3 regions of the Aminobacter sp. BE322 genome follow, and region 1 is predicted to be linked to each of the others. Evidence: riboswitches for the same ligand, from Rfam matches in the RefSeq annotation. Region 1 holds a riboswitch; each other region holds the start of a gene.
What was found. A riboswitch is a leader RNA that binds a small molecule or an ion and turns the genes downstream of it on or off. The one in region 1 is predicted to bind cobalamin.
Positions count from the first base shown of each region.

Region 2: another riboswitch for cobalamin. It lies ahead of J2X50_RS04115 (ABC transporter ATP-binding protein); the one in region 1 lies ahead of J2X50_RS01860 (CbtB domain-containing protein).
Region 3: another riboswitch for cobalamin. It lies ahead of bluB (5,6-dimethylbenzimidazole synthase); the one in region 1 lies ahead of J2X50_RS01860 (CbtB domain-containing protein).

Region 1 covers NZ_JBNPXB010000001.1:379,553-386,038, forward strand. The annotation lists gene cobU (bifunctional adenosylcobinamide kinase/adenosylcobinamide-phosphate guanylyltransferase) at 1-416, opposite strand, end outside; gene J2X50_RS01855 (CbtA family protein) at 409-1,173, opposite strand; gene J2X50_RS01860 (CbtB domain-containing protein) at 1,189-1,368, opposite strand; cobalamin riboswitch at 1,405-1,598, opposite strand; gene J2X50_RS01865 (gamma-glutamylcyclotransferase) at 1,666-2,340, opposite strand; gene J2X50_RS01870 (hypothetical protein) at 2,305-2,664, shown strand; gene J2X50_RS01875 (heparan-alpha-glucosaminide N-acetyltransferase) at 2,719-3,717, shown strand; gene J2X50_RS01880 (methyltransferase family protein) at 3,714-4,190, shown strand; gene J2X50_RS01885 (MerR family transcriptional regulator) at 4,221-4,607, opposite strand; gene mgtE (magnesium transporter) at 4,761-6,188, opposite strand; gene J2X50_RS01895 (MerR family transcriptional regulator) at 6,317-6,486, opposite strand, start outside.
Region 2 covers NZ_JBNPXB010000002.1:9,113-15,598, forward strand. The annotation lists gene J2X50_RS04105 (membrane-bound PQQ-dependent dehydrogenase, glucose/quinate/shikimate family) at 1-1,888, shown strand, start outside; gene J2X50_RS04110 (MFS transporter) at 2,084-3,250, shown strand; cobalamin riboswitch at 3,284-3,494, shown strand; gene J2X50_RS04115 (ABC transporter ATP-binding protein) at 3,596-4,411, shown strand; gene J2X50_RS04120 (ABC transporter substrate-binding protein) at 4,435-5,379, shown strand; gene J2X50_RS04125 (FecCD family ABC transporter permease) at 5,433-6,440, shown strand.
Region 3 covers NZ_JBNPXB010000002.1:210,070-216,555, forward strand. The annotation lists gene J2X50_RS05075 (NfeD family protein) at 1-188, shown strand, start outside; gene J2X50_RS05080 (KpsF/GutQ family sugar-phosphate isomerase) at 441-1,439, opposite strand; gene J2X50_RS05085 (outer membrane beta-barrel protein) at 1,645-3,291, shown strand; gene bluB (5,6-dimethylbenzimidazole synthase) at 3,288-4,019, opposite strand; cobalamin riboswitch at 4,067-4,249, opposite strand; gene galU (UTP--glucose-1-phosphate uridylyltransferase GalU) at 4,319-5,206, opposite strand; gene J2X50_RS05100 (lytic murein transglycosylase) at 5,452-6,486, shown strand, end outside.

The sequences.
Region 1 (6,486 bases):
AAACGGCGGCCAAGCGCATTGTCCGGCACGATGCCGAGGCCGACCTCGTTGGCGACGACGAACCACGGGCCGCGCGGCCGCGCCAGAAGCGCCGCGAGGCTCGCGCTCTCTGCCTCGACGTCATGGTCCGCAAGCATGTGGTTGGAAAGCCAGAGCGTCAGGCAATCGACCAGCACCGGCGCACCGTCCGGGACGCCGCCGAGCGCGCCAGTAAGATCCAGCGGCGCGTCGAGCGTATGCCACCCCTCACCGCGCCGGGCGCGATGGATGTCGATGCGCTCGCGCATCTCCTGGTCATAGGCTTGCGCCGTGGCGATGTAGGTCCACGGCGCGGGATGCTGGGTCACGAGGCGCTCGGCGTGGGCGCTCTTGCCGGAGCGCGCCCCGCCGAGCAGGAAAGTCAGCTTCTCAGGCAAGATGCCCGCGCAGCGCTTCGCCTCGCTCACCCATGAAGCGGCCGCGCACGAAGCCTGCAACGGCACCGAGGACGACCCAGAACACGAGGTTGGATATCGTGGTGGCGACGACGAAACTGCGGTGCAGATCCGCCGGGATCGGCGTCTCGTGGCTCGCCGGCTGCGGTGCGCCCACGACATGCGGCGCGACGATCAGGGCGACGCCCAGGATGGCGAGCGGCAGCGACTTGCGGAATGCGATGAGCGCGAGGCCCGCGGCGGTGGCGAGCACCGTGAGCGTCCACCAGACCTGGCGGTCGCCGAGATCGGCGGCCGGCATTGCCGGCAGTTCCGGCGGCAATCCGAGGCCGGGCGCGAGCGTGAACACGGCGAAGCCGGCAAAGCCCCAGAACACGCCCTGGCGCCAGTTGGCGATGCCGCCGGCAAACTCGGAGGCCGCGACCAGGATCAGGGCGAAGGCCACGCCGCTCACCACGTTGGCGAGCGCCGAATAGGCGAAACGCTCGATACCGTCGGCTGGCGCCCAGGCCTCCGCCTCGGGCTCCTGCGGTGCCGCAGCTTGGGCGTCGGCGGCCGGGGCGGACATTTCGGTCCCGGCGGCCGGCGCCGCGAGATGGTCATGGCCGCCGGCGTTCTCGTAGGTTTCTGCCTTGAAGATCAGCGGATCGGTCGAATAGGTCTGAAGCGCAGCCAGGATCACGCCGGCCAATAGGCCGCTGATCGCCGCGACGAACACGACGTTGCGAAAGACAGACATGTCGGAAGGCCTTCGTCAGTGGCAGGGAAAGCCCATCGAGTGGCGGTAGTCGTGGGCGGCGTTGTGCACCACTTCCATCTGCGAGAAGCCGAGGAAACCGACGAAGAACAGGCCGAGCAGCGCCGCCATGGCAAGCTGCATGTTGCGCGACTGAGCAGAAACGCCGGCGCCGATCGCGGAAGAAACAGTCGTCATGTCGATGTCCTTTCGCCCTCCACCCGAGGGCACAGAGTTCATTTCCCGTCGCCGGCAGGTCTCCTGGCTTGCGGATCGACACCCTTCCCCGCCTTCCCGAAGCAAGCTTCAGTGGCCTTTGGGGAGAGCTAACCGCATACAGTTGCGGGGGCAGCCGCGGCTTCGGGCAAAAAACGCCCTCACCGCATTCCCTCTTGATTCCGAACGGAACCGACGATGGCGGCAATTATAGAAACAAAAGCCGGGAGCGGCAAACCAAATTCCGACGCCGGGAGGCGCGAATGCGGCGTCGGCCCACTAGGCTCTCGCCGCAATCCGCTCGGCGACCAGATGCTGCAGGCGCCACAGATGCCGGTCGTGGATTGCCCGCTGCTCGAGGTTTTTCACGACATTGTAGAGATAGTCGGCGGCCGAGCCCCAGTGTCCGCAGCTCGTGGCGATGCGCTCCACCACTTCGTCCTCGGAAATGCCGCCGGCATACGCGCGCCCCTTGCGGTTGGCGACGAAGCCGAGCGCGACGAGCGGCCCCTCCGCTGTGGCGAGCTTCAGCCAGCGCGGCTTGTAGGTCGACGGCTTCAGCGTCATCTCGCGACGGAACAGCTTGTCCAGCTGCTGGCGGCGGTCGCCATCCATGAGCCGCAGCGCCACGCCCTTGCACTGGCCGCCCCGATCCATCGCCATCATGAGCCCGGGCTGGGCTTGGGTGGCCCGCCAGCGGGTCATGTTGACGCAGAATGAACGATGCCAGCCGCGCGCCAGCGCCACCTTCTCCTCGGTGTGCTCCACCTCCGGCTTCCAGATCAGCGACCCGTAGGCGAAAAGCCACAGCGGACCGTCGTCCGGACGGCTGGCCAAGGTCTCCTCGATCATCCTTGCATAGTCGTCTTCGTCGAGATGCTGCGCGGCAGGGTCCGGCCCCTCGTCGGAGACGTCGCGATGGCAGCGCGCCACCAGTTCCTCTGTCAGCGACATGATGCGCGCCGTCATAATCACCTCTCGCTCCACCCGGTATTCAATCCCCTTCTGGAGAGAAATCACAATCGCACGACCGTGGATGTCTGGGTCGACGGCGTCGAGATGGCGGCCATTTTCGCCGTCTTACAAGTCAAAATCGAAAACGACCATGCATCTGCCGGCACCGATGTTGCGGTACCCAAGGGCTGCCCCTCGGACACCAGCCCTACGCAGGCATGGCCCCTTAATATCCGTGAAGCGATCGCGATGGCCGCGTTTGCTGCGCGGTTCGCTGAAACTCTGTGCATCGGCCGCAACTCTACTCACTACCGCCCAGTTTAAACCATTATAGTACTGCATTGGCGCAAGAACGCTCCAGACTGCAAAGTGATATCCATGACGATCCAACTGTCCGCCGACCTGGCTCCGGCCCGTTCGAAACGCATCTCGACAATCGACATCGCCCGTGGCGTCGCCTTCGTCGCCATGGCGATCTACCACCTTGCCTGGGATCTGGAGTTCTTCGGCTACATGGATCCGGGCACGACCGCCTATGGCGGCTGGAAGATATTCGCGCGCTCCATCGCCTCCAGCTTCCTCTTCCTGGTCGGCGTGAGCCTGGTGATGGCCTACACCAAGGGCTTTCACTGGGGCAGGTACTGGCGCCGCCTTGCCATGGTGGCGGCTGCGGCGCTGCTCATCACCGTGGCGACATGGTTCGCCATGCCGAACACGTTCATCTTCTTCGGCATCCTGCATCAGATCACGCTCGCCAGCGTACTCGGACTCGCCTTCCTGCGCCTGCCGCCCCTGCTGACCCTGGTCATCGCCGTGCTGGTCATCGCCGCGCCCCAGTTCCTGCGCGCGGATATCTTCAACCATCCGGCGCTGTGGTGGGTCGGCCTGTCGACCGTCGTCCCCCGTTCCAACGACTACGTGCCGCTGTTCCCGTGGTTCGGCGCAGTCCTGGCGGGCATCGGCGTTGCCGGGCTTGCCCAGAGGGCCGGCCTGTTCGAGAAGCTCGCGGCACTGCAGGCAGGCGCATGGTCGCGGCCGCTGACCTTCGTCGGACGGCACGGCCTCGCCGCCTATCTCATCCACCAGCCGGTGCTGATCTCGCTGGTCTGGGCCTTTGCGCAATTTTTCCCCGCGCAGGTCGAAACCCGGGAGGTGACGTTCCTCAGTTCCTGCCAGCTGTCCTGCGAGCAGACCCGCGACACCGAATTCTGCGCGCGCTACTGTGCATGCGTGCTCGACGACCTGCAGAAGGACGATTCGTTCGATCGCTTCTATGCTGGTGAGCAGAGCGCGGCGCTGACGACCCGCGTGCGTGAGACGACGGCCATGTGCACGGCGCGCTCGGACAGCGAAATGCAGAATGGAGGAGTGCAATGACAGATCGTTCCGCCGCTCCCAACAAGGTGCCGTGGCCGCCGATCATCTATCTTGCCGCGATCGCTGCCGCGATCCTGCTCGAAGTGTTCCTCCCGCTGCCGTGGATCACCGAGCCGCTTTCCGATCTATTGTTCGCCGCCGGCGGTCTTGCCGTGGTGGCGGTCGTGGCGATCGAGATTTCGGCGATGCGCGCGCTCAAGCGCGGCAACACGACCATCAGGCCGGACAAGGCTTCCGACCATCTGGTCACGGACGGCGCCTTCGCCCTGACGCGCAACCCGATCTATTTCGGCAACACGCTGATGATGATCGGCATCGGCCTGATCGCGGGGAGCATCTGGTTCATCGCCCTGGCCCTGATCGCAGCCTTCGCGACCCAGAAGCTCGCCATCGAGCGCGAGGAAAAGCACCTCCAGACCCGCTTCGGCAAGAAATACATCGACTACGCGAAAAGGGTCAGGCGCTGGATCTGACCGTGCCTCTGGCGCCTGCGGCAGCAGGCGTCAGGTGGTGACGCCGAGTTCGACCAGGCGCTCGACACAGGACTCTTCCGCCTGATCCAGCTCGGCCAGCGTCTCTTCCAGATCGCGCCGCTTCTGCCGCAGATCCTCGCGCTTCTCCTCGATCCGCTTGATCATCAGCTTCAGCTGCCCCACCTCGCCGGGCGGTTCCTTGTACATCTGGATGATCTCGCGGATCTCGTTGATCGAGAAGCCGAGTCGCTTGCCGCGCATGATCTGGCGGATGAGATGCCGGTCCGAGGGCCGGAACAGCCGCGTCCTGCCGCGGCGAACCGGCGAGACGAGCCCCTCGTCCTCATAGAAGCGCAACGTCCGCGTCGAGATGTCGAATTCGCGGGTCAGTTCCGTGATCGAATAGTATTCCCGCATTCCCACTCCACCCGGCGGGCCATGCCGCGCCGCCTCCTCACATTGCCGGGGCGCTGGCCGGGGCGGACGCGCCGGCAGACGGCCGCGCAGCCGGGCAAATTCTTAGACTCTGTGATTCTCGCACGCGACTTACGTAAAAGTCAATTGACGCGCCTAGCCGGACTGCGCGCCAAGGTGCAGCCACCACGTGGCGAGGCTGAGAAAGGCGAGAAAGCCGATGACGTCGGTTATCATCGTCGTGAAGATGGATGACGAGATGGCCGGGTCCGCACCCAGCTTGTCCAGGAACAGCGGAATGAGAATTCCGCCGAGCGCCGCGGCGAGCATGTTGAGGATCATCGCGGTGGCGATGACGAAGCCGAGGTCGACGCTCTGGAACCACGTGCCAGCCACCAGCCCGAGGATCGACGCGATGACCGCACCGTTCAGAAGCCCGACCATTACTTCTCGGCGGATGACGCGACCGGCATTGTAGATGTCGAGGTCGCGGGTGGCGAGCGCACGCACGGTCACCGTCATCGTCTGTGTGCCGGCATTGCCGCCCAGCGAAGCCACGATCGGCATCAGCGCGGCGAGCGCCACCATCTCCTCGATCGTGGCGCCGAACATGCTGATGACCGAAGCCGAGACGAAGGCGGTGCCGAGATTGACCAAAAGCCACGGGACACGCGAGCGCGACGTCGCTGCCACCGTGTCCGACAGCTCCTCGTCGCCGACGCCGCCCATGCGCAGCAGGTCCTCTTCGGCTTCCTGCTGGATGACGTCGACGACGTCGTCGATGGTGAGCACGCCGACCAGGCGCTCGTTCTCGTCGACGACGGCGGCAGACAAGAGGTCGTACTGCTCGAACTCGCGCGCCTCCTCCTCCTGGTCCATCGTCGCCGGGATGGCGTGGCGCGTCTCGTGCATCACCTCCTCGATCTTCACCGCGCGCTTGTTGCGCAGGATCTGGTCGAGATCCATCGCGCCAAGCAGCTTGAAGGTCGGATCGATGACGAAGACCTGGCTGAAGCGGTCGGGAAGCTCCTTGTCGTCGCGCAGGTAGTCGATGGTCTGGCCGATGGTCCAGAAAGGCGGCACGGCGACGAACTCGGTCTGCATGCGCCGACCCGCCGATTCTTCTGGATAGTCGAGCGAGCGGCGCAGCCGGATGCGTTCCGTGAACGGCAGTTGCGCCAGGATCTCGTTCTGATCCTCGGCGTCGAGATCTTCGAGAATGTAGACCGCGTCGTCGGAATCGAGCTCCTGCACGGCCTGCGCGATCTGCTCGTTCGGCAGATTGTCGACGATGTCGAGGCGGATCGCCTCGTCGACCTCGGTCAGCGCCGAGAAGTCGAAGTCGGAGCCCATGAGTTCCACGAGCGCCAGGCGCTGTTCCGGAAGCAGCGCCTCGAGAAGATCGCCGAGCTCGGACTGGTGCAGTCCGGCGGCGTCGCGCTTCAGCGTCAGCGTGTCGCGATCGGCGATCGCAGCCCCGATATGGGCTAGGAACGAGTGAAGGATTGCCCCGTCCTCGCCGTAGATCTCGGCGCCGGTGGCCTCGGCGTCAGCGCCGTGCATCTGGTCTTGCTGGGCTTCCATCGGCGCTTCCCGTCTGCGGATTTTCGGGATTCGAGGTGGGTTATCCCTAGACCGCAAAGGGCCGGAATATCAAATGAAATGCGCCTTGAGAGGAGCGGCGGCCACAGCCGGTTTCAGCCCTGTCTCAATCAGGACACATGCTCTGCCGTACACTGGCTGTGGTCGGCGAGGACCTCGATGATGCGGCAGTCGCAGATGCGGCCGTGGCCGCATTCGTCGACCATGCGGGCAAGCTCCACCCGCAGCGCCTGAAGCTTCTCGATGCGCCTGTCGACTTCGCGCAGATGCGACTTGGCGA
Region 2 (6,486 bases), on a different contig from region 1:
CAACCGCGACAATGTCGACAGGCTCGAGGTCGCCTGGACGTTCCGTACGGGCGACACGCCGGCGGGAACCGCGCAGGACCAGAACACGCCGCTCTTCGTCGACGACACGCTCTACACCTGCTCGCCCACCAACATCGTGCATGCGCTGAACCCCGACACGGGCGAAGTGAAGTGGAAGTTCGACCCGAAGGCCAAGTCGCCGCTATGGCAGCGCTGCCGCGGCGTGAGCTACTACGAGCCGGGACCGGCAACGGAGCAGACCGAAGCCGCAGCTCCGGCTGAAGCTTCCGCCCCTGCCGATCCGCTGGCACCGGCCAGCCCGATCGCACCAGCCACCCCGGTCGCCCAGGCGGCCAACGCCTGCGCGTCGCGCATCGTCATGACCACCATCGACGCCCGCCTGATCGAGCTCGACGCCAAGACCGGCGAGCTGTGCCAGGACTTCGGCAATGGCGGCATCGTCGATCTCAAGACCGGCATGGGCGAGATCAAGGACGGCTTCTACTTCCAGACCTCCGCCCCGACCGTCACCCGCGACCTGATCATGGTCGGCGGCTGGGTGTGGGACAATGTCGAGACCGGCGAGCCCTCGGGCGCCGTGCGCGCGTTTTCGGCCCGCACCGGCGAGTTGGTCTGGGCCTGGGATCTCGGCAACCCCGCCATCACCAAGCTGCCGCCGGAAGGCGAGAGCTACACGCGCGGCACACCGAACGTCTGGTCGACGCCGGCCTATGACGAAGCGCTCGGCCTCGTCTACCTGCCGACCGGCAACGCGACGCCCGACTTCTTCGGCGCGCATCGCTCGAAGGCCGCCGAGGACTACACCGCCTCGGTCGTCGCCCTCGACATCGCCACGGGCCGCGAGCGCTGGAAGTTCCAGACCGTGCACCACGACATCTGGGACTACGACGTTCCCGCCCAGCCCGCACTCTACGACGTGCCGGACGGCAAGGGCGGCACCGTGCCGGCGCTGATCCAGATCACCAAGCGCGGGCAGATCTTCATGCTCGACCGCCGCGACGGCAAGCCGATCGCCGAGGTCGAGGAGCGCCCGGTGCCGCAGACCGGCGGCGTGCCGGAGGACTTCCTGGCGCCGACACAGCCCTATTCGGTGGGCATGCCGACAATCGGTGCCGAACCTCTCACCGAGGCAAAGATGTGGGGGGCGACGCCCTTCGACCAGCTCTACTGCCGCATCGGGTTCAAGAAGATGCGCTACGAGGGCGAGTTCACGCCTCCCGGCCTGACCCGCTCGATCATCTTCCCCGGCTACTACGGCGGCATGAACTGGGGCAGTGCTGCGATCGACGAGGCCCGTGGCCTTTTGATCGTCAACGACATCCGCATGCCGCAGTTCGCCCAGCTGATGCCGCGCGAGGAGACCGACAATTATGGCGGCTCGGCAGCGCATGACGGGCTGTCGCAGCAGAAGGGCACGCCTTATGGTGCGCTGAAGAACGGCTTCATGTCGCCGCTCGGCGTTCCCTGCCACCAGCCGCCCTACGGCACCTTCACCGGCATCGACCTCAAGACCCGCCAGATCGCCTGGCAGGTTCCGGCCGGCACGCTGGAGGACACCGGCCCGCTCGGCATGAAGACGGGCCTCGGGATCCCGATCGGCATGCCGACGCTGGGCGGCCCGATCGCCACCTCCGGCGGCCTCGTCTTCTACGCCGGCACGCAGGACTACTACCTGCGCGCCCTCGACGTGGAGACCGGCGAGGAGCTGTGGAAGGGCCGCATGCCCGTCGGCGCCCAGGCCACGCCGATGACCTTCGTGTCGCCGGAAAGCGGAACCCAGTTCGTCGTCATCTCCGCCGGTGGCGCGCGCCAGTCGCCCGACCGCGGCGACTACATCGTCGCCTACAGGCTGCCCAAGCAGAACTGAGTTCCGACTGCATCGACATCGGAAGGGGCGCCTCGGCGCCCCTTTTCATTTCTGGCGACCAGGGCCGTGCCAGACCCCCTTCCGCATGCCTGCCATGCATTCCATGCATTGCTGCAATGCACCAAAATCGCTTGCGCGGCGGCCGACTTAAGGAAACTGTCGACCTAAATCGTTTCAACTCCCCCGAGTCCATCCATGCCCTTGCCGATCCTCGCTCTGGCCGTTGCATCTTTTTGCATCGGTACCACCGAATTCGTGATCATGGGGCTGTTGCCCGAGGTCGCCGCCGACTTGGGCGTCTCGATCCCGGCGGCTGGCCTTCTGGTCACCGGCTATGCGCTCGGCGTGGTCATCGGCGCCCCGATCATCGCCATCGGCACGGCGAGACTGCCGCGCAAGCCGGTGCTGATCGGGCTTGCCTCGCTGTTCGTGCTCGGCAACCTGCTCTGCGCCATCGCCCCCACCTACTGGACGCTGATGGCGGCGCGCGTCGTCACCGCCCTCGGCCACGGCGCCTTCTTCGGCATCGGCTCGGTGGTGGCGGCAAGCCTGGTGCCGGCCAACAAGCGTGCCAGCGCGATTGCGCTGATGTTCGCCGGCCTGACGCTTGCCAATATCCTCGGCGTGCCCGGCGGCACGGCGCTCGGCGAAGCCTTCGGCTGGCGCATGACCTTCTACGCCGTCGTCGTCATCGGCCTGATCTCGGTCGCGGCGATTGCCTTTCTGGTGCCGGCGGGCGTCGCCCCTCCCGGCAAGGGCGGCGTGGCAGGCGAGGTCAAGGTGCTGGGCAAGCTGCAGGTGTGGCTCGCCATGATCATCTCGGCGCTCGCCTCGGGCAGCCTGTTTGCCGTCTTCACCTACATCAAGCCGATCCTGACCGACGTCACCGGCCTGTCGGTCGATTCCGTCACCTGGATCCTGCTTTTGTTCGGCGGCGGCATGACCATCGGCAACATCGTCGGCGGCAAGCTGGCCGACTGGAAGCTGATGCCGACGGCCATCGGCGCGCTCGTGGTGATGGCCATGATCCACGTCGCCTTCGCCGGCCTCAGCCATTCGGCACCTGCCGCAATCCTGCTCGTCTTCCTCTGGGGCGTCATCACCTTCGTCATCGTGCCGCCGATGCAGATGCGCGTCGTCGAGACCGCCTCGGAAGCACCGAACCTCGCCGCCACGCTGAACCAGGGCGCCTTCAACGCCGGCAATGCCGCCGGCGCCTGGGCGGGCGGTGCGGCGATCTCGATGGGCGTGAGTTATGCCGACCTGCCCTTCGTCGGCGCGGCGATCGCGCTTTCCGCCTTCGCCGTGGCCGTCATTTCCTTCGCGCTCGACCGGCGTGACGCAATCCAGCAGGCGGCATGACGTTTTCCCGGCTTGCCAGCGCACTGCCGTTGCGATAGCCACAGCGGCGATGGTTCCTGCTGCCTGGTTCGGGCAGCGGATTAAATGGGAACACGGTGAGACGTCGTCGACGCGAAACCGTGGCTGCCCCCGCAACTGTGAGCGGATAGCAAGCCGGAAGAATGCCACTGGCCGCAAGGCCGGGAAGGCTCCGAGGCGCCGAAACCCGCAAGCCAGGAGACCTGCCATCATCAGGTGAATTCAACCGGCCGGGGTGTGCCGCGGAGATGATGATGGTTGCGACTGCCTTTTTCGGATCGCCGATCGGATCGTTCCGCCCCCTCCGCCACGTCACGGAGACAGGGCATGCTCGATCGCGTCCACGGCCCTAGTCGCCTCGTAGGCTCCACCCCGGCATTGCTCGAACTCGACGGCCTCTCATGGGGCCCGCGCGCGTCGAAGCCGATCCTCCAGCCCGTGACCGTGCGCGTCGCACCGGCGGAGCTCTTGGCCATCGTCGGCCCCAACGGCGCCGGCAAGTCGAGCCTGCTGCGCTGCCTCTACCGCTACCACCGGCCGACCGGTGGCACGGTCAGGCTCGACGGCAAGGACATCTGGAAAATGAAGCCGCGCGACTGCGCCCGCCGCATCGCCACCGTGCTGCAGGAGCCGGCCTCGGACTTCGGCCTGACCGTGGCCGAGATCGTCGAGCTCGGCCTCACCCCGCACGCCGCCCGCGTCGGAACCGCGGCCGACGACTATCTTCGCGTCGAGGCTGCGTTGTCCCTGCTCGGCCTCACCCGCCTCGCCGCGCGCGATTTCGGCTCGCTGTCGGGCGGCGAGAAGCAGCGCGCCATGATCGCGCGCGCCCTGGTGCAGCGGCCCGACCTGTTGATCCTGGACGAGCCGACCAATCACCTCGACATCCGCCATCAGCTCGAAGTGCTCGAACTGCTTCGCAATCTCGGCTGCACCGTGGTGGTCTCGCTGCACGACCTGGCGCTCGCCTCGGCCTATGCGGACCGCGTGCTGGTCATGGACGGCGGCCGCACGGTGGCCTGCGGCAAGCCGGCCGACATCCTCACGCCCGAGCGCATCCGCGAGAACTTCGCCGTGGGCGCCACCCTCGACGATCACCCGGTCACCGGCCGCCCGCGCTTTTCCTTCCATCTCGAACGCTGAACCCGCCAAGCCGAGGAGCATCCATGCGCCTGACGATTTTTGCCGCCGCAGTCCTTGCGACCTGCACCACCGCCCTGGCGGATGACTTTCCGGTCACCGTCAGGAGCTGCAACCGCGACGTGACCTTCGCCGCCCCGCCGCAGCGCGCGGTGTCCAACGACATCAACCTGACCGAGATGATGCTGACCCTCGGCCTGGCCAACCGCATGGTCGGCTATTCCGGCATTTCCGGCTGGAACAAGATCGACGCGGCCATTCGCAAGGACATCGGCCAGTTGCCGGAACTCGCGCCGCAATATCCGAGCAAGGAGGTGCTGCTCGGCGCCGACGCCGATTTCTATTTCGCCGGCTGGAACTACGGCATGAGCGTCGGCGGCGCCGTGACGCCCGACACGCTCGCGCCCTTCGGCATCGCCGTATACGAGCTGACGGAGAGCTGCATCCACGTCATGGAGCGGGAAAAGTCGTCGATGGACGACATGTATGTCGACCTCCTCAACCTCGGCACGATCTTCGGGGTGCGCGACAAGGCCGAGGCGCTGGTGGCAGGCTACAAGCAGGATCTCGCCGATTTCCAGGCCAAGCTGCCGCCGCTCGACAGACCGGTGAAGGTGTTCCTCTACGATTCCGGCGAGCAGAAGCCGTTCACCGCGGGCCGCTACGCCATCCCGACCGCGATGATCGAGGCGGCCGGCGGCGTCAACATCGCCGACGACGTCGAGGCCAACTGGGCCGAGATCGGCTGGGAACCGGTGATCGAACGCAATCCGGACGTCATCGTCATCGTCAACTACGGCGAGGTGACGGCCGAGCAGAAGATCGCCTTCATGCGCTCCAACCCGGCCTTCAAGGACATTGCGGCGGTCAGGAGCAACCGCTTCGTCGTGCTCGAATATGTCGAGGCCACGCCCGGCCCGCGCAACATCGCGGCGATCAAGCGCCTGGCCGAAGCGTTCCGGGCCGACTGACCGTGTCGCACCGGAATTTCGTCAAGGGCCCCCGGCATGCGCTGATCCACGCCATGCCGGCGCTGATCGCCGGGCTCGCGGCACTGCTGGCGGTCACGATGATCGTCGCGATCGGCGTGGGTTCGGTGGCGATCCCGCTCGACGCGGTCTGGGGGGTGATCGCCAACAAGCTCGCGCCGGGCAGCGTCGAGGTCTTCTGGTCGAGCGGCCGCGAGAACATCGTCTGGGATGTGCGCGCGCCGCGGGTCATTCTCGGGGCGACCGTCGGTGCCTCGCTCGCGGTCGTGGGCGCGGCGCTGCAGTCGGTGACGCGCAATCCGCTCGCCGATCCGCATCTGCTCGGCGTCTCCTCGGGCGCCGCGCTGGGGGCGATCCTCGCTCTTCTCCACGCCGGCATGGTGTTCGGCCCGATCACGGTGCCGCTGTTCGCCTTCGCCGGCGCGCTGGCTGCAACCGCCCTGGTGCTGATGGTCGCCAATCTGACGCGGGCACACTCGGCCGGCCAACTCGTGCTGGCCGGCGTCGCCGTCAGCTTCATCATAACCGCGACCGGCAACCTGTTGATCTTCCTGGCCGATCCACGGGCAGCGCCTATGGTCATCTTCTGGATGCTCGGCGGCCTCGGCCTGGCGCAGTGGCAGCAACTGGCCTACCCGCTGCTGGCGCTCGCCGGCGGCGGCGGCTACCTACTGACCCAGGCCCGCAACCTCAACGCCATGACGCTCGGCGACGAGAGCGCCACCGCGCTGGGGCTGCCGGCGCGACGCTTCCGCCTCGTCATCTTCGTGGTCTGCGCCGTGCTCACCGGCAGCGCGGTCGCCTATTCGGGCGTCATCGCCTTCGTCGGGCTGATGATCCCGCATGTCGTGCGGCTCGCCGTGGGTGGCGACTACCGTCGCGTGCTGCCGCTGTCGGCCCTGGTCGGCGCCATCTTCCTCGTCACGGCCGACATGGCCGCCCGCACCGTGCTGCCGCCGCAGGACATGCCGCTCGGCATCCTCACCGGATTGATCGGCGGCGTGGCGTTCGTCGCCCTGATGCGCCGCCGGGTCACAAACTGAGCGCCAGTTGGTAATGCAAAGCAACACAGCGCAAATCCTGTTGCAG
Region 3 (6,486 bases), on a different contig from region 1:
ACCGGCGCGGCGCGCAGATGGTCGGGCGCACCGCGACCCTTGCCGAGCCGATCAGGGAGGGCCGCGGCCGCATCAAGCTGGGTGACACGACCTGGCGCGTCTCGGGTCCGGACCTGCCGGCGGGCACGCAGGTGCGCGTCGTCGCCGCCGGCGACACCGACCTGGAGCTGGTGGTGGAAGCTGTCTGATGGCCATCTCAAAGAGCCGAGTGTTCAGCTGATCCGAGCCCTCGGGACGTAGCCCTCATGGTGAGCCTGTCGAACCACGAGGGCGCTGGGCACTGCGAACTCACCAGCTTCGAAGCGAGGATTTTCAGGTCGCAACAAGGGGGCGTGCGCCGTCATCTAGCGCCCTCGTGGTTCGACAGGCTCACCATGAGGGCTACGGGCACGTCTCAGCCAATCGCCTGAAGACAAAGGCACGATATCCGGGAAAAGATCCTAAGCCGCGCCGATCCGGAGCAGGTCGTGGAAGTGCACGAGGCCGACGGGGCGGTCGCCCTCGACCACAATCAGCGCGCCGATGTTGTTCTCGTTCAGGAGCGCGATCGCGGCACCGGCCAGCATCTGGCGCGGGACGGTCTTTGGCCGCGTCGTCATGATCTCCTCGACCCTCGTCTCGACCAGGTTGCGGTCGAGGTTGCGGGAGAGGTCGCCGTCGGTGATGATGCCGGCCAGCTTGCCGTCCGCGTCGACGACGCAGACGCAGCCGAAGCGCTTCTGCGACAGCGTGCGGACCGCCTCCGGCATCTTGGTGCCGATGGTGACGACGGGCATGCGGTCGCCGGTATGCATGAGCTCGCCGACCGGCATCAGGCTCGCGCCGAGCTGGCCGCCGGGATGGAACGTGCGGAAATGATCCGGCGTGAAGCCGCGCGCCTCGAGCAGCGCCACGGCCAGCGCATCGCCTATCGCCAGCTGGAGCAGCGTCGAGGTGGTGGGCGCCAGCCCGTGCGGGCAGGCCTCCGGCGTGCGCGGCAGAAGCAGCACCACGTCGGCCTGGCGCGCCAGCGCCGAGGTCTCGCCCGCGGTGATCGCCACCAGCGGGATGGAGAAGCGGCGCGAATAGCCGACGATGCCCTTGAGCTCGGCGGTTTCGCCCGACCATGAGATGGCGACGATCGCATCGTCCCGGGTGATCATGCCGAGGTCGCCGTGGATGGCTTCCGCCGGGTGGACGAAATAGGACGGCGTGCCGGTCGAGGCGAAGGTGGCGGCGATCTTCCTGCCGATATGGCCGCTCTTGCCGACGCCGGTGATGATGGCGCGGCCATTCAGCTGGCCAAGCACCGAGACAGCGCGCGCGAACGGCGCGGCCAGCGGGCCTTCCAGCGATGCGAGGAGAGCGGCGATTCCGACCTGCTCGGTGGCGATCGTACGGAGCGCCGAGGCAATCGAGGCCTGCGGGTCCGGCTCTTTTTTCAGCGATCCAGCGTGCATGCGCATGCGTTAGCGCGTCGCAAGCCGGCTGTCCATCACTATCGCCCCCCGTTTGCCCTTCCGGCGCGCCAGCGAAACGCTCCGTTAACCATGGCGATTTACGAGTTGCTAAGCACGGCGCCCATGCGCCTGCGGGGCATTGGTGGCAATGGAACGGGTCTTGTCGGAGCGAATGGGACGGCCAAACGGTGCGCGCATATGCGCCTTGCTGGCGACGGCAGGCGTGGCGGCCATGGCGTGCCTGCTCCCCGCCCAGGCCCAGGAAGCCGGCCTGCGCGGCGCGGTCAGCGAAACCCAGGTCCGGGACGCGCTGATGTGGCGCAAGCGCCCGGCCGTGCAGCCGGCCCCAGCTGCCCAGGAGCAGAACCAGGACACATATCAGCCCGCGAGCCCCGGGGCCGTTCCCGACCAGCCGGGCGGCGAGACGGCCGACATATTCAGCGAGCCGCCGAACGCCGACCCGGCGTCCGCCTCGACCTATGCCCTACCCCCGACCACGGCCCGGCAGCGCGCCGAGGCGGCCCGCAGGCGCCTCAGCGCGGGTACGGCTGCGCGCCCGTCGCCGCCGAGCGGGCCGGAGGCGCCGGCGGAGCCGGACGGCGACCTGACCACCGGTGCGGTGCGCCAGGGAACGGTCGATTCTGAATTTGCCCCGACCAGCGGCTCGGAGGCACGGCGCCAGTCGGCCATCGAGGGACGCTACGTGCCGCGCGACGACTATCCGTTCGCGGCACCCGGCATCCGCGTCGGCAGCTTCGTGCTGCGGCCCAGCCTGGAACAGGGCGTGACGGCGACGTCGAACGCCGATTCGAGCGCCAACGGCAAGTCGGCGGTGCTTTCCGAAACCGCGCTTCGCCTCAACGCCGTCTCCGACTGGGAGCGCCACTCGGCGACGATCGACGCCTACGGCACCTTCCGCAAATCCGTCTCCGGGCAGGAACTCGAGGAGGCCACGGGCGGCATCGACGGGCGGCTCGAACTCGACCTGACCGACGGTTTCCGCGCCATCGGCACGCTCGGCTACAATGTCAGGCCGGAATCGGCGACGTCGCCGGTGGTGATCGAGGACACTGTCTCGCGGCCCCTGCGGCGCACGCTCGACGGTAGCCTGGGTCTGGAAAAGGACGTGGGCAAGGTTCGGCTTGCCGCCACCGGTGAAGTGACCAACGAGCGCTTCGACGACGCCGAACTGTCCGTCGGGGGCACGCTGTCGCAGGAAGACCGGAATTCCACGCTCTATACCGGCCGCCTGCGCGCCGGCTACGAGATTTCGCCGGCCCTGATCCCCTTCGGCGAGGTCGAGTTCGGCCGCCGCGTCTACGACCTCAGGTTCGACACCGCCGACTTCGAGCGCTCGTCGAACCGTGTCGGCGCGCGCGCCGGCGTCGAGATCGACATGGGCGAGAAATTCGGCGGCGAGGTCTCGGCGGGCTGGATCGCCGAGGACTTCGACGACGACCGCCTGGACACGATTTCCGCAGCCACGCTCGCGGCCGATCTCCGCTGGTCGCCGATCCGCGGCACCATCGTCAGCCTCACCGGCACGACCGTGGTGGAAGGCTCGACGACGCCGGGCCAGAGCGGCTCGGTGCTCTATTCCGGGCGCCTCGCGGTCGAACGCCAGATGCGGGCCAACCTCACCGGGTTTGCCGCGGCCGGCACAGGCTGGCGCGACTATGCCGGCTCGGACGAGCGCGAGCTGACGCTGACCGCGGAAGCCGGGCTGACTTGGTGGCTCAACCGCTACGCCGGCCTGACCGGCCGCTTGAGGCACGAAGCGCTCGACAGCACGCGCGCCGGCCGCGACAGCAGCACCAACAGCGTGTTCGTCGGGCTGAGGGTACAGCGCTAGGTCTTCCCGGTGGCCGACATCGTCGAAATGGCGGCCTTCAGCACCTCCTCGCCCGGGCCGGAATAGACCTCGCTCATGATGAGATCGGCGAGCGGCAGGCGGCTTGCCCAACCATGCCGCTCCAGGTCCGGCCGCGCGGCGAACTCCGACACGCGGCCGACGCACAGATAGGCCACCGGCGTGACGTGTTCGGGAATGCCGAGCAGCCTTTTCAGCGCCTCGCGGTCGAGGATGCTGACCCATCCGACGCCGATGCCCTCGGCACGGGCCGCCAGCCAGAAGTTCTGCACCGCGCAGACCGTGCTGTAGAGGTCCATCTCGGGGTTGTGCCAGCGACCGAGCGGCGAGTGCTGCGACCGGCTGCGGTCGCAGGTCACGACCAGGTTGAGCGGCGTCTCCGCGATGCCTTCGAGCTTGAGCTTGCGGTAGAGCGCCTGCCGCTCCTCGGCGATGTGCGGCAGTTCCTGCCCGCGCGCGGCGAGGAAGAGCTCGCGCACCTGCTCCCTGCGGCCAGGATCGCGGATGACGATGAAGTTCCACGGCTGCATGAAGCCGACCGAGGGCGCGTGATGTGCCGCCATCAGCAGGCGCGCCAGCTGGGCATCGTCGATCGGATCGGGCAGGAAATGGCTGCGCACGTCGCGGCGCGTGAAGATGGCGCGGTACACGGCATGCTGCGCCGCCGCATCGAAACAGCCCGTAATGGCATGGGTATGGTCGGCCGGCATCGCGTGTCCCCTGGCGAGCATATCGGTTTCCGCCGCCTGACCATGCGGTGGACGATTTCTGCCGGGCCGGTCTTCTGGCTCGAGTTCAACCCGCCTCCGGCGCCTTCCCGTCCTGCGGACAGTGGCTTTTGCCGATGCGGTCCCTCTCACAGCGTTGGGCACGCCACGGATTTGCACCGTGTTCCCGATTCTCCCGCATCGCTGCGGGCACCTGGCAGCACATGTCTACACGGCCCTGAGGCCGAAAACCACCGCGCCGCGCGCCCAAATCTGACGCGCGGGCGACATTCATGGGAAGGTCAGCGACCCGGCTTCATCTCGCCGAGCAGGCTTTCGATGACGCCAGCCATGCGCTCGTTGATATCGGCGCGCGACAGCGCGAAGGCGACGTTGGCCTCGACGAAACCCTCCGGCGAACCGCAGTCGAAGGTGCGGCCGCGGTAGTGATAGCCGTAGAAGGCCTGCTGCTTCTCGAGCTTGAGCATCGCGTCGGTGAGCTGGATCTCGTCGCCGGCGCCGCGCTCCTGGTTGGCGAGGATGCCGAAGATCTCCGGCTGCAGGATGTAGCGGCCGTTGATGAACAGGTTCGACGGCGCCGTGCCGGGCTTGGGCTTCTCCACCATGCCGTCGATGCGGAAGCCGGTATGGACGGTATCGCCCTTGCCGACGATGCCGTATTTGTGCGCCTCGGCGGGATCGCATTCCTGCACGGCGATGATGTTGTTGCCGGTCTCGTTGTAGAGCTCGACCATCTCGCGCATGCAGCTCTTCTCGGACTGCATGATCATGTCGGGCAGAAGCAGCGCGAACGGCTCGTTGCCGACGAGTTCGCGCGCGCACCAGACCGCGTGGCCGAGGCCGAGCGGCACCTGCTGGCGGGTGAACGAGGTCTGGCCCGGCGCCGGCTGCAGGCGCTGCAGCCTTTCGAGCTGTTCGCCCTTTCCGCGCTGGGCAAGCGTGTCGTAGAGCTCGAACTGGACGTCGAAGTGGTCCTCGATGACCGCCTTGTTGCGGCCGGTGACGAAGATGAAGTGCTCGATGCCTGCTTCGCGCGCCTCGTCGACGACGTACTGGATCACCGGCTTGTCGACGACGGTCAGCATTTCCTTCGGTATCGACTTGGTGGCGGGCAGGAAGCGCGTGCCCAGACCTGCGACAGGAAATACTGCCTTGCGAACTCGTTTCATGGGTGTTCGTCCGATGGTTGCATGTACCGGGCGTGGACACTGTCACGCCCCAATTGATGAATACTGAATGCGTTCACATATTCGGGGACGGCGGGCAAGACCAGCGATCACGCGAACTTGATCGAGATGACTGGCCCTGGACAATTCGGCAGGCGGCTTTTCGTTCCCCCGGAGGACTATGGTAAACTGATTGATAACCGGCTTCGGCGATGAATCGACTTTCTGATCTCTCCAAGGAGGAAAGAATGCCTCTTCGCAAGACCGCCCGGGCCCTCGCCAGCGCCGCCGCAATCGCCGGCATTTCATTGGCGCTTTTGCTGCCTGCAGGTCCCGCCGCCGCCGAGCCGGGGTTCCAGCGCTGGGTGGCGAGCTTCCGTTCGGTCGCAGCCGACAACGGCATTTCCGGTTCGACCTACGACCGCGCCTTCCGCGGCATCACCTCCGCCGATGCCGAAGTGCTGGAAAAGGCGCGTTTCCAGCCCGAATTCACCGCCCCGGTGTGGGACTATTTCGACAACCGCGTGCATGACCAGTCGATCGCCACCGGCCGCGAGATGGCGCGCAAGTGGAAGCCCTGGCTCGACCGCATCGAGGCTGCCTACGGCGTCGACCGCTACGTGCTGTTGGCCATCTGGTCGATGGAATCGAACTATGGCGAGATCCTCAAGAACGACAAGGTGATGCGCAACGTGGTGCGCTCGCTGGCGACGCTCGCCTATGGCGACCAGCGCCGCGCCAAATACGCCCGCACCCAGCTCATCGCCGCCCTCAAGATCCTGCAGCGCGGCGACATCAAGGAAAGCAACCTGATGGGCTCCTGGGCCGGCGCCATGGGCCATACCCAGTTCATCCCGACCAGCTACCAGGCCTATGCGGTCGACGCCGACGGCAACGGCCGCCGCGACATCTGGAATTCGGTGCCCGACGCGCTCGCCACCGCCGCCAACCTGCTCAAGAAGAACGGCTGGCAGGTCGGCAGGACCTGGGGCTACGAGGTGGTGCTGCCCGAGGGCCGCAAGTTCCCCAGCGGTTCGACGACACTGGACAAGTGGGCCTCGCTCGGCGTCGAGCGCGCCAACGGCAAGGCGTTCAGGCGCGGCTCGGACGTCGCGACGCTGAAGGTGCCGGACGGCCGCCAGGGGCCGGCCTTCCTGATGACCAAGAACTTCCAGGTGATCAAGCGCTACAACAACGCCGACAAATATGCGCTCGCGGTCGGGCTGCTTGCCGACGAGATCGCCGGGTATGGCGGACTGGTGCAGGACTGGAGCCGCCCGTTC